Regions from separate parts of the Streptomyces sp. NBC_01003 genome, predicted to be linked through region 2. Evidence: riboswitches for the same ligand, from Rfam matches in the RefSeq annotation. Region 2 holds a riboswitch; the other holds the start of a gene.
What was found. Region 2 has a riboswitch for thiamine pyrophosphate ahead of OG698_RS16180 (thiamine ABC transporter substrate binding subunit). Riboswitches for the same ligand answer to the same signal wherever they lie in the genome.
Positions count from the first base shown of each region.

Region 1: another riboswitch for thiamine pyrophosphate. It lies ahead of thiC (phosphomethylpyrimidine synthase ThiC); the one in region 2 lies ahead of OG698_RS16180 (thiamine ABC transporter substrate binding subunit).

Region 1 covers NZ_CP108707.1:5,317,314-5,321,831, reverse strand. Annotated here, with positions in the region: gene thiC (phosphomethylpyrimidine synthase ThiC) at 1-1,377, opposite strand, end outside; TPP riboswitch at 1,370-1,526, opposite strand; gene OG698_RS24390 (YibE/F family protein) at 1,598-2,950, shown strand; gene OG698_RS24385 (SsgA family sporulation/cell division regulator) at 3,030-3,491, opposite strand; gene OG698_RS24380 (IclR family transcriptional regulator) at 3,592-4,305, opposite strand.
Region 2 covers NZ_CP108707.1:3,555,915-3,560,432, forward strand. Annotated here, with positions in the region: gene OG698_RS16175 (ABC transporter permease) at 1-1,420, opposite strand, end outside; gene OG698_RS16180 (thiamine ABC transporter substrate binding subunit) at 1,522-2,607, opposite strand; TPP riboswitch at 2,687-2,792, opposite strand; gene rlmN (23S rRNA (adenine(2503)-C(2))-methyltransferase RlmN) at 2,817-3,923, opposite strand.

The DNA of each region.
Region 1 (4,518 bases), 1.8 Mb from region 2:
CGTGACGTAACAGAGCATGGCCGTCCCCCACCACGCGATCATCGCGGCTCCGATGCCGGAGGTGATGTGGTCGTACGCGGGGGCGATGTCGGTCGTCAGCGGGCCGAGTGTGTAGAAGGGCGCCTCCTCGCACACCTCCTGCTGAAGGTCGATGTTCTCCTTGATCTTGTGCATCGGGACGTGCCCGGGGCCCTCGATCATCGTCTGGACGTTGAAGCTCTTCGCGATCGTGTTGAGCTCCCCGAGCGTCTTCAGCTCGGCGAACTGCGCCTCGTCGTTGGCGTCCGCGATCGAGCCCGGCCGCAGGCCGTCACCCAGCGAGTACGTGACGTCGTACGCCGCGAGGATCTCGCAGAGCTCCGCGAAGTTCTCGTAGAGGAAGCTCTCCTTGTGGTGCGCCAGGCACCAGGCGGCCATGATCGAACCGCCGCGCGAGACGATGCCCGTCTTGCGGTTCGCGGTGAGCGGGACGTACGGCAGCCGCACACCGGCGTGGACCGTCATGTAGTCCACGCCCTGCTCGGCCTGCTCGATGACCGTGTCCTTGTAGATCTCCCAGGTCAGCTCCTCGGCGCGGCCGTCGACCTTCTCCAGCGCCTGGTAGAGCGGCACCGTACCGATCGGGACGGGGGAGTTGCGCAGGACCCATTCGCGCGTTGTGTGGATGTTGCGGCCGGTGGAGAGGTCCATGACGGTGTCGGCGCCCCAGCGGGTCGCCCATGTCATCTTCTCCACCTCCTCCTCGATCGACGAAGTGACCGCGGAATTGCCGATGTTGGCGTTGACCTTCACCAGGAACCGCTTGCCGATGATCATCGGCTCGATCTCCGGGTGGTTGACGTTGGCCGGCAGGACCGCGCGGCCCGCGGCGATCTCCTCACGGACGACCTCGGGGTCCACGTTCTCCCGGATGGCCACGTACTCCATCTCGGGCGTGACCTCCCCGCGCCTGGCGTACGCGAGTTGAGTCACCGCCCGGCCGTCCCGCCCGCGACGAGGCTGGCGGGGGCGGCCGGGGAAGACCGCGTCGAGGTTGCGCAGGCCGCCGCGCGGAGAGGTGTGCTTGATCCCGTCGTCCTCGGGGCGGACCGGGCGGCCCGAGTACTCCTCGGTGTCGCCGCGGCCGATGATCCAGTTCTCCCGCAGCGGGGCAAGGCCCCTGCGGACGTCGGTGTCGACACTCGGATCGGTGTACGGCCCGGACGTGTCGTAGAGCGTGACCGCCGTGCCGTTGGTGAGGTGCACCTGGCGGACCGGCACCTGGAGGTCGGGGCGTGAGCCCGTGACGTACCCCTTGTGCCAGCCAATGGACTTCCCGGCCTCGCCCGTCTCTGTGGACAGGTTGGAGGCAGGCGTGCGCGCGTCCGATGTGGTCATGAGACCTACTCCCTACGCCGGCATTACCCGGTAACAGGTTCGGCGGTCGACGCAGCGGCTTCCGTCGGGCGATGTTTCATGTGAAACATCGCCGAAGCGGAGGTCAGCGCCCTCTCAGCCCGGTGCTCCGAGCTCCCGCGTGTGCAAAGGTGCCCCCACGCTAGCGTCATTTCTGGCGTGCTGAACAGAGGGCCCCTGCCGTTCTTGCGATGATCGGGCGGTGACCAGCACGCCGCAGCCTCCGTCCGCGCCGCCGAATCCGCCCCATGGCCAGGGGAGCGCCGAACACGGGCACTCCCACAGCCACGGCCCCGCCGCGCCCGTCTCCAAGCACTTGCGCAAGGTCATCGCCGCGGTACTGATCCCGTTCTCCGTGGCGGTCGTGGTCGGCCTCGTGGTGCTCTGGCCCGGCGGCGCCCCGTCCCACGCCCGTACCGGCGTCGGTTTCGACCGGCAGACCCAACAGGCCACCGTCACAAAGGTCGACAAGGTCGACTGCAAGTCCGTCAACGCCTCCGGCGACACCCCCACCGGCGATACGTCGACCGCCGAGGGCCAGACCGCCGAGCAGCAGGCGAAGGGCACGTGCGAGAAGGCCACGGTCCGCGTCGACAGCGGCAAGGACACCGGCCGTACGTTCACGGAGATCGTGCAGCCGGACTCACCAAGGCAGTTGCACGAGGGCCAGAAGGTGATCGTGGCCTACGCGCCCGACGCGCCCAAGGAACTTCAGTACTCCGTCACCGATGTGGACCGCAGGCTCCCGATGGCGCTGCTCGCCGGGATCTTCGCGCTGGCGGTGGTCGTCGTGGGCCGGCTGCGGGGTGTCATGGCGCTCGTCGCGCTGGCGATCAGCTTCATGGTGCTGACCTTCTTCATCCTGCCCGCGATCCTGCAGGGCTCGAATCCGCTGGTGGTGGCGGTGATCGGGGCGAGCGCCATCATGCTGATCGCGCTCTACCTGTGTCACGGTCTGACGGCCCGGACGTCGGTCGCGGTGCTCGGCACGCTCGTGTCTCTGGTCCTGATCGGGCTGCTCGGCTCGCTGTTCATCGGCTGGGCGGCGCTGACCGGCAACACGGACGACAACACGGGCCTGATCCACGGTCTTTACCCGTCCATCGACATGAGTGGTCTGCTGCTCGCCAGCGTCATCATCGGTTCGCTCGGTGTGCTCGACGATGTGACGGTCACGCAGACGTCGGCGGTGTGGGAGCTGCATCAGGCGGACCCGACGATGGGCTGGCGCGGTCTGTACCGCGCGGGCATCCGGATCGGCCGCGACCACATCGCGTCCGTGGTCAACACGCTCGTCCTGGCGTACGCGGGCGCGGCGCTGCCGCTGTTGCTGCTCTTCTCGATCGCGCAGAGCAGTGTGGGCACCGTGGCCAACAGTGAGCTGGTGGCTGTGGAGATCGTGCGGACTCTGGTGGGCTCTATCGGGCTGGTCGCCTCGGTACCGGTGACGACCGCGCTCGCGGCCCTGGTGGTCTCGGCCGACCGGCCCGGATCCCCGTCCGCCGCCGCGGCCGGTCCGGCACGCGGAGGAAGGGGCCGGCGACGGAAACGCTGAACCCCTGCGAGGGCGCCCCGAGGGCACCGGTCTGCTGAAGCGTTACGTCAGTTGATGGTCCGCGGACTCCTGGAGCCCGTCAGCCGGCGCTCTGCTCCTCTGCGAGGATCCGGTCGAGTGCCTCGTCAAGATGCGCCTCGAAGTCGGCGAGCGCCCGCTCCTGGCCGAGCGGCACGAGCTTGTCGGTGCGGTCGAGGAAGGCGACGAGTGGAGCGACGCCCGCCCGGAACAGCGCCTGGTCACCGCCCACTTGGAGCCTGATGTGCACCTCGCCCGGCATCTCGCCCGGTCTGCCGGCCAGTTCCACCGGCTCGATGCGCACATCGCCGTCGCCGCAGGGACCGGCCACCCCGTCCACCAGGAGCTCTCGGCCGAAGGCCCAGGTCACCGGGGCGTCCCCAGGGAGGTGGAAGGTCAGCCGCACGGCGTAGGGATCAGCGGCGGCGTACCGCAGCTCCACCGGGATGCGGAACGAGAGTTCCTCGGAGACGAGGAAGCTCATCATGACCTCTGCTTGTACTGCCTGTACCGACTCGCGCATCGCCTACCCCGTCAATTTGCCGTCGATTGGCCGGGAGTAACCATCCCGGCACCCTTCGCATCTTGCTTAACGTACATGCGGGATCACAAGGAGTGAGTTTTCAGATGCTGATAGAGAAGGCGAGTGTCCTGACGAGTTTGCCGACTTCGTTCTGCAGCTGTCGTGCCGCGGGCAGCAGGCGACCGGCCTGATGGGACGGGAGAGAAACCGCCATCGTGGCCGCGGTGGACCCGACGGTGATGGGAAACGCCGCGCAGACAGTGCCCAACGCGTACTCCTGGCGCTCCACGACCGGTTGCATGCGCCCCAGCCCGTTGAGCCGTCGTAGCAGCGAGCGGTCGTCGCGCACCGTGTACGGGGTGATCGAATGCGCGGGATAGCGGTCGAGGTGGTCGCGTCGGCTCTCGTCGTCGAGCTGGGCGAGGAGGCACTGGCCGATCGCGTGCGCGTGCCCCGTCTCGCGGAAGTCGGCCCATTCCGCGACCGCCGGATTCCCGGGCGTGTCGGCGACGGCCACGACTTCGATCTCGCCCTCGCGGTAGACCGAGAAGTACACCGGGACGCCGATGGCGTCGCGCCAGTGCTGCAGGGCGTCGGTGATCATGCCGCGACGATTCTGCTGCGTTGCGCTGCTACTCAGCCGCTCGGCCGCCGCCCCCAGGACGAACAGGCCCTTCTCCTTGCGGAGATAGCCCTCGTGGGCGAGCGTGCGCAGCAGGTGATACGCCGTGGGAAGCGCGAGGCCGGCCTCCCGGGCGAGCTGCTTGGCCGGCGCTCCCTCTTCGTGCGACGCGACGGCCTCGAGGAGGCGCATCGCGCGCTGGACGGAACCGATGAGGGTGGGCGGGGCGCCGGTCGGGCCGCCCTCGGGGTGGGCCTCGGCCTGAACGTCGTCGTAGCTGTGCGCGCGACAGCCGAGGGGAGGGGGCATCGCGTGTGGGGACGTGGCGTCGGCAGACATGGTGTCGGGGGACGTGATGTCGGCGGACAACGGGGCGGCGGAAAGCGGTTCAGCCGTGGCCAAGGT
Region 2 (4,518 bases):
CCGCGATCAGCAGCGCCCTGCGCACCATCGGCAGATCGACCTCCCGCCAGGCCCGCAGCGGCGAGGCGCCGAGGACGGCGGCGGCCTCGCGCAGCCGCCCGTCGACCGCGCGCAGGACCGGCAGCATCGTGCGCACGACGAAGGGCACCCCGACGAGGGCCTGGGCCAATGGCACGAGGATCCACGCGCCGCGCAGGTCGAGGGGCGGCTTGTCCAGGGTGATCAGGAATCCGAAGCCGACGGTGACGGCGGAGACGCCGAGCGGCAGCATGAGGAGCGCGTCGAAGCCCCGTACGAGACGGCCGGCCATGGGGGTCCCCCCGCTCGAGCGGAGCCGAGAGTGGGGGAGGGTCAGGGCCGCGGCGGCGAGTCCGCCGATCACGACGGCGATGGCGGTCGCGGCCAGCGCGTACGTGAGGGAGTTCCCGATCGCCTCGATCGGAGGCACCAGGAACACGCCGCTGTCGGACGAGGTCAGCGCCTTGTAGTAGGCGAACCCGAAGCCGTCGGGACCGTCGAACGAGCGCTGGATGAGCACGCCGAGCGGCAGCAGGATCAGCACCGCCACCGTGGCGACCACCCCGGCGAGCAGCGCCCACTGGCTCGCGCCGCGCGGGCGCCGGGCGGTGTGCGCCGCGTCGACGAGGCGCAGCGCGCTCTCCCGGCGGCGCACGCTCCAGGCGTGCACGGCGAGGATGATCCCGACGGCGGCGAACTGCACGATCGTGAGGACGGCCGCCGTGGAGAGGTCGAAGATCTGCGCGGTCTGCCGGTAGATCTCCACTTCGAGGGTGGAGAAGGTCGGCCCGCCGAGGATCTGGACCACGCCGAACGACGTGAACGTGAAGAGGAAGACCATCAGTGCGGCGGCCGCGACGGCCGGTCCGAGCGCGGGCAGCGTCACCTTCCGCCAGGCCGTCCAGCGGGAGGCGCCCAGCATCCGGGCGGCCTCCTCCTGACGCGGGTCGAGCTGCGACCACAGTCCGCCGACGGTGCGGACGACCACGGCGTAGTTGAAGAAGACATGGGCGAGCAGGATCGCCCACACGGTGGTGTCGAGGCGTACGCCCCACAGGCTGTCGAGCAGCCCGCCGCGGCCGACCAGCGCCAGGAACGCCGTGCCGACGACAACGGTCGGCAGCACGAACGGCACGGTGACGGCGGCCCTCAGGACCTGCTTGCCCCTGAACTCGAAGCGCGCGAAGACGTACGCGCCGGGGAGCGCGATCAGCAGCGTGAGCGCCGTCGACGCGAGCGCCTGCCAGGTCGTGAACCACAGGACGTGCCGGATGTCGGGCTGCCCCAGCACATCGGCGATCCGCCCCAACTGCCAGTGGCCGCCCGCCTTCAGGCCGCGGGAGACGATCGCCGCGACCGGATAGGCGAAGAAGATCGCGAAGAACGCGACGGGAACGGCCATCAGGCCGAGCCGCGCCGCGCTCCCGCGCCCCTTGAGGGACTTTGCCGAGGGCTTCACCGGGGGCCTTGCCGGTTGCTTCACCGGAGGCCCTGCGGGGGGCGTCACTTCAGTACGAGTGAGGTCCACGACTTGACCCAGGCGTCACGGTTGTCGGCGATCTTCTTCGGCGCCATGGTCTTCGGGGCGTCGACCTCGACGTCGTACTTCGCGTAGTCGGCGGGCAGGGCCGCGTCCTTCGTCACCGGGTCCACGAACATGTTCAGCGGCATGTCCTGCTGGAACTGCTTCGCTATCAGGAAGTCGAGGAGCGCCTTGCCGCCCTTCTCGTTCTTCGCGTTGCTCAGCAGGCCGGCGAACTCGGTCTGGCGGAAGCAGGTGCCGGTCGCGACCCCGGTCGGGGCGGTCTTCGGCTGCGGGTCCGAGTAGATCGCCTCGGCCGGCGGCGACGACGCGTACGACACGACGAGCGGCCGGTCACCGCCCGCCTTCCTGCCACCGGCGGAGCCCGAGAACTCCTCGTTGTACGCCTGCTCCCAGCCGTCGACGACCTTCACGCCGTTGGCCTTGAGCTTTTTCCAGTAGCCCTGCCACCCGTTGTCGCCGTACTGCGCCGCGCTGCCCAGCAGGAAGCCGAGGCCGGGCGACGACGTCGACACGTTCTCCGTGACCAGCAGGTTCTTGTACGCGGGCTTGGCGAGGTCGTCGAACGAGGCGGGCGGCGTCAGCTTGTGATCGGCGAAGTACTTCTTGTCGTAGTTGACGCAGATGTCGCCGGTGTCGATCGGGGTGACGCGGTGCTTGTCCCCGTCGAGCTGGTACTCGGGGCGGACCTGGTCCAGGCCCTCGGCCTCGTACGGCTGGAAGAGACCGTTGTCGAGGGCTCGCGACAGGAGCGTGTTGTCGACGCCGAAGAGGACGTCGCCCTGCGGATTGTCCTTGGACAGGATGGCCTTGTTGACGGCCTCGCCCGCGTCACCGTCCTTCAGGACCGTGACCTTGTAGCCGGAGCTCTTCTCGAAGTCCTTGAGCACGTTCTTGGAGACGGCCCACGAGTCATGGCTGACCAGGGTGACGGTCTTGGAGTCCGCAGAGTCCTTGCCGGACCCTGATCCTCCGCACGCGGAGAGCGTGACGAGTCCGAGACCGGCCGCCACGGCGACGGCCGTGGCCTTGATGGTGGTGCTCACTTAAGTTCCCTCCTGGGTGTCCAGGAAGAGACGCGGCCCCGCCCGGGATCGCGGACGATTCCCGGGCAGGGCGCAACAGCTTGAGTGGCGACCGAACTTCCTACCCAGAATGACCTGGGCAAGGTTCAGAGGGTCTGCGGCCGATGCCGCACTCTCAGCGCTGTGGCGCTCCCCTGTCGGAATATGAAGATGTACGTACGCCAGTCAGGTTACCGCTCGGTGGCGGCGAGCTGGCCGCACGCCCCGTCGATCTCCTGGCCACGGGTGTCGCGGACGGTGACCGGGACCCCGTGGGCCGCGATGGCCTCGACGAAGGCCTTCTCGTCCTCGGGGCGCGAGGCCGTCCACTTCGAGCCCGGCGTCGGGTTCAGCGGGATCAGGTTGACGTGGACCCGCTTGCCCTTGAGCAGGCGGCCGAGCCGGTCACCACGCCAGGCCTGGTCGTTGATGTCGCGGATGAGCGCGTACTCGATGGAGATGCGGCGGCCCGACTTCTCGGAGTACTCCCACGCCGCGTCGAGGACCTCGCGGACCTTCCAGCGCGTGTTGACCGGGACGAGAGTGTCGCGCAGTTCGTCGTCGGGGGCGTGCAGCGAGACGGCGAGACGGCACTTGAGGCCCTCGTCGGCGAGCCGGTGCATCGCGGGGACCAGACCGACGGTCGAGACGGTGATCCCGCGCTGCGAGAGGCCGACGCCGTCGGGCTCGGGGTCGGTGAGCGCGCGGATGGCGCCGACGACCCGCTTGTAGTTGGCCAGGGGCTCGCCCATGCCCATGAAGACGATGTTGCTCAGGCGGGCCGGGCCACCCGGGATCTCGCCGTCGCGCAGCGCGCGCATGCCGTCGACGATCTGGTGCACGATCTCGCCCGTCGACAGGTTCCGGTCGAGGCCGGCCTGTCCCGTGGCGCAGAACGGGCAGTTCATTCCGCAGCCCGCCTGCGAGCTGATGCACATGGTGACCCGGTCCGGGTAGCGCATCAGGACGGACTCGACGAGCGTGCCGTCGAAGAGCCGCCACAAGGTCTTACGGGTGGTGTCCTGGTCCGTCGACAGATGCCGGACGACCGTCATCAGCTCCGGAAGCAGCGCCTCCTGCAGCTTGCCGCGCGAGCCGGCGGGGATGTCGGTCCACTCCGCGGGGTCGTGCGCGAACCGCGAGAAGTAGTGCTGCGACAGCTGCTTGGCGCGGAACGGCTTCTCACCGATCGCGGCAACGGCCTCCTTCCGCTCGGCGGGCGAGAGGTCGGCGAGGTGCCGCGGCGGCTTCTTGGCTCCGCGCGGGGCGACGAAAGTGAGTTCTCCGGGCTTAGGCATAACTCTTCCAGTGTCGCAGATCCATTTGCGTGACCTGGGCGCACAGAGATGAGCGGTAGTCGTCACTGGCCGCCACTGGCCGTCATCGGCCGTCGTGGGCCCTCCTCCGACGGCCCGCAGACGGCCCGACCCGCCCCCTCCTGCGGAAACATCCACGCAGGTTGGCACGCTGATCGGCAACTCATGTCACGGTCACCCGTCTGTCGTGGGCGACGCTTGAGCCCACTGGCAGCCCGGGGCGATCCGAGTGATCGTCGGGAGTCCGTTCCGGCTCATCGCTCGGCCAATGTCCGGTGCATCGCATCTTGAGCGCAGGCCATCGAACTTTGACGGACTCGAGTTTGCATCATCGAAGTCTGATCACGCCTGGTCAGCGACTCGGCAAGGCCGGACGTCCCGGAGCGGGGTATCCCGGAGCGGGGTGCCCCGGAGCGGGGCGTCCCGTCTCCCATGGCCTAGCCCCGTCTCGTGTGACCTGGTCCGCATTGCTTGCGGTCTCAGGTGATCTGGTTCGCTGGTTCCTGGTTCGCCAACGCGTTTGAGGCGGGCTGTCGCTCATGGGGGCGACGTCTTCCGCGTCCGGGACGGATCGCAG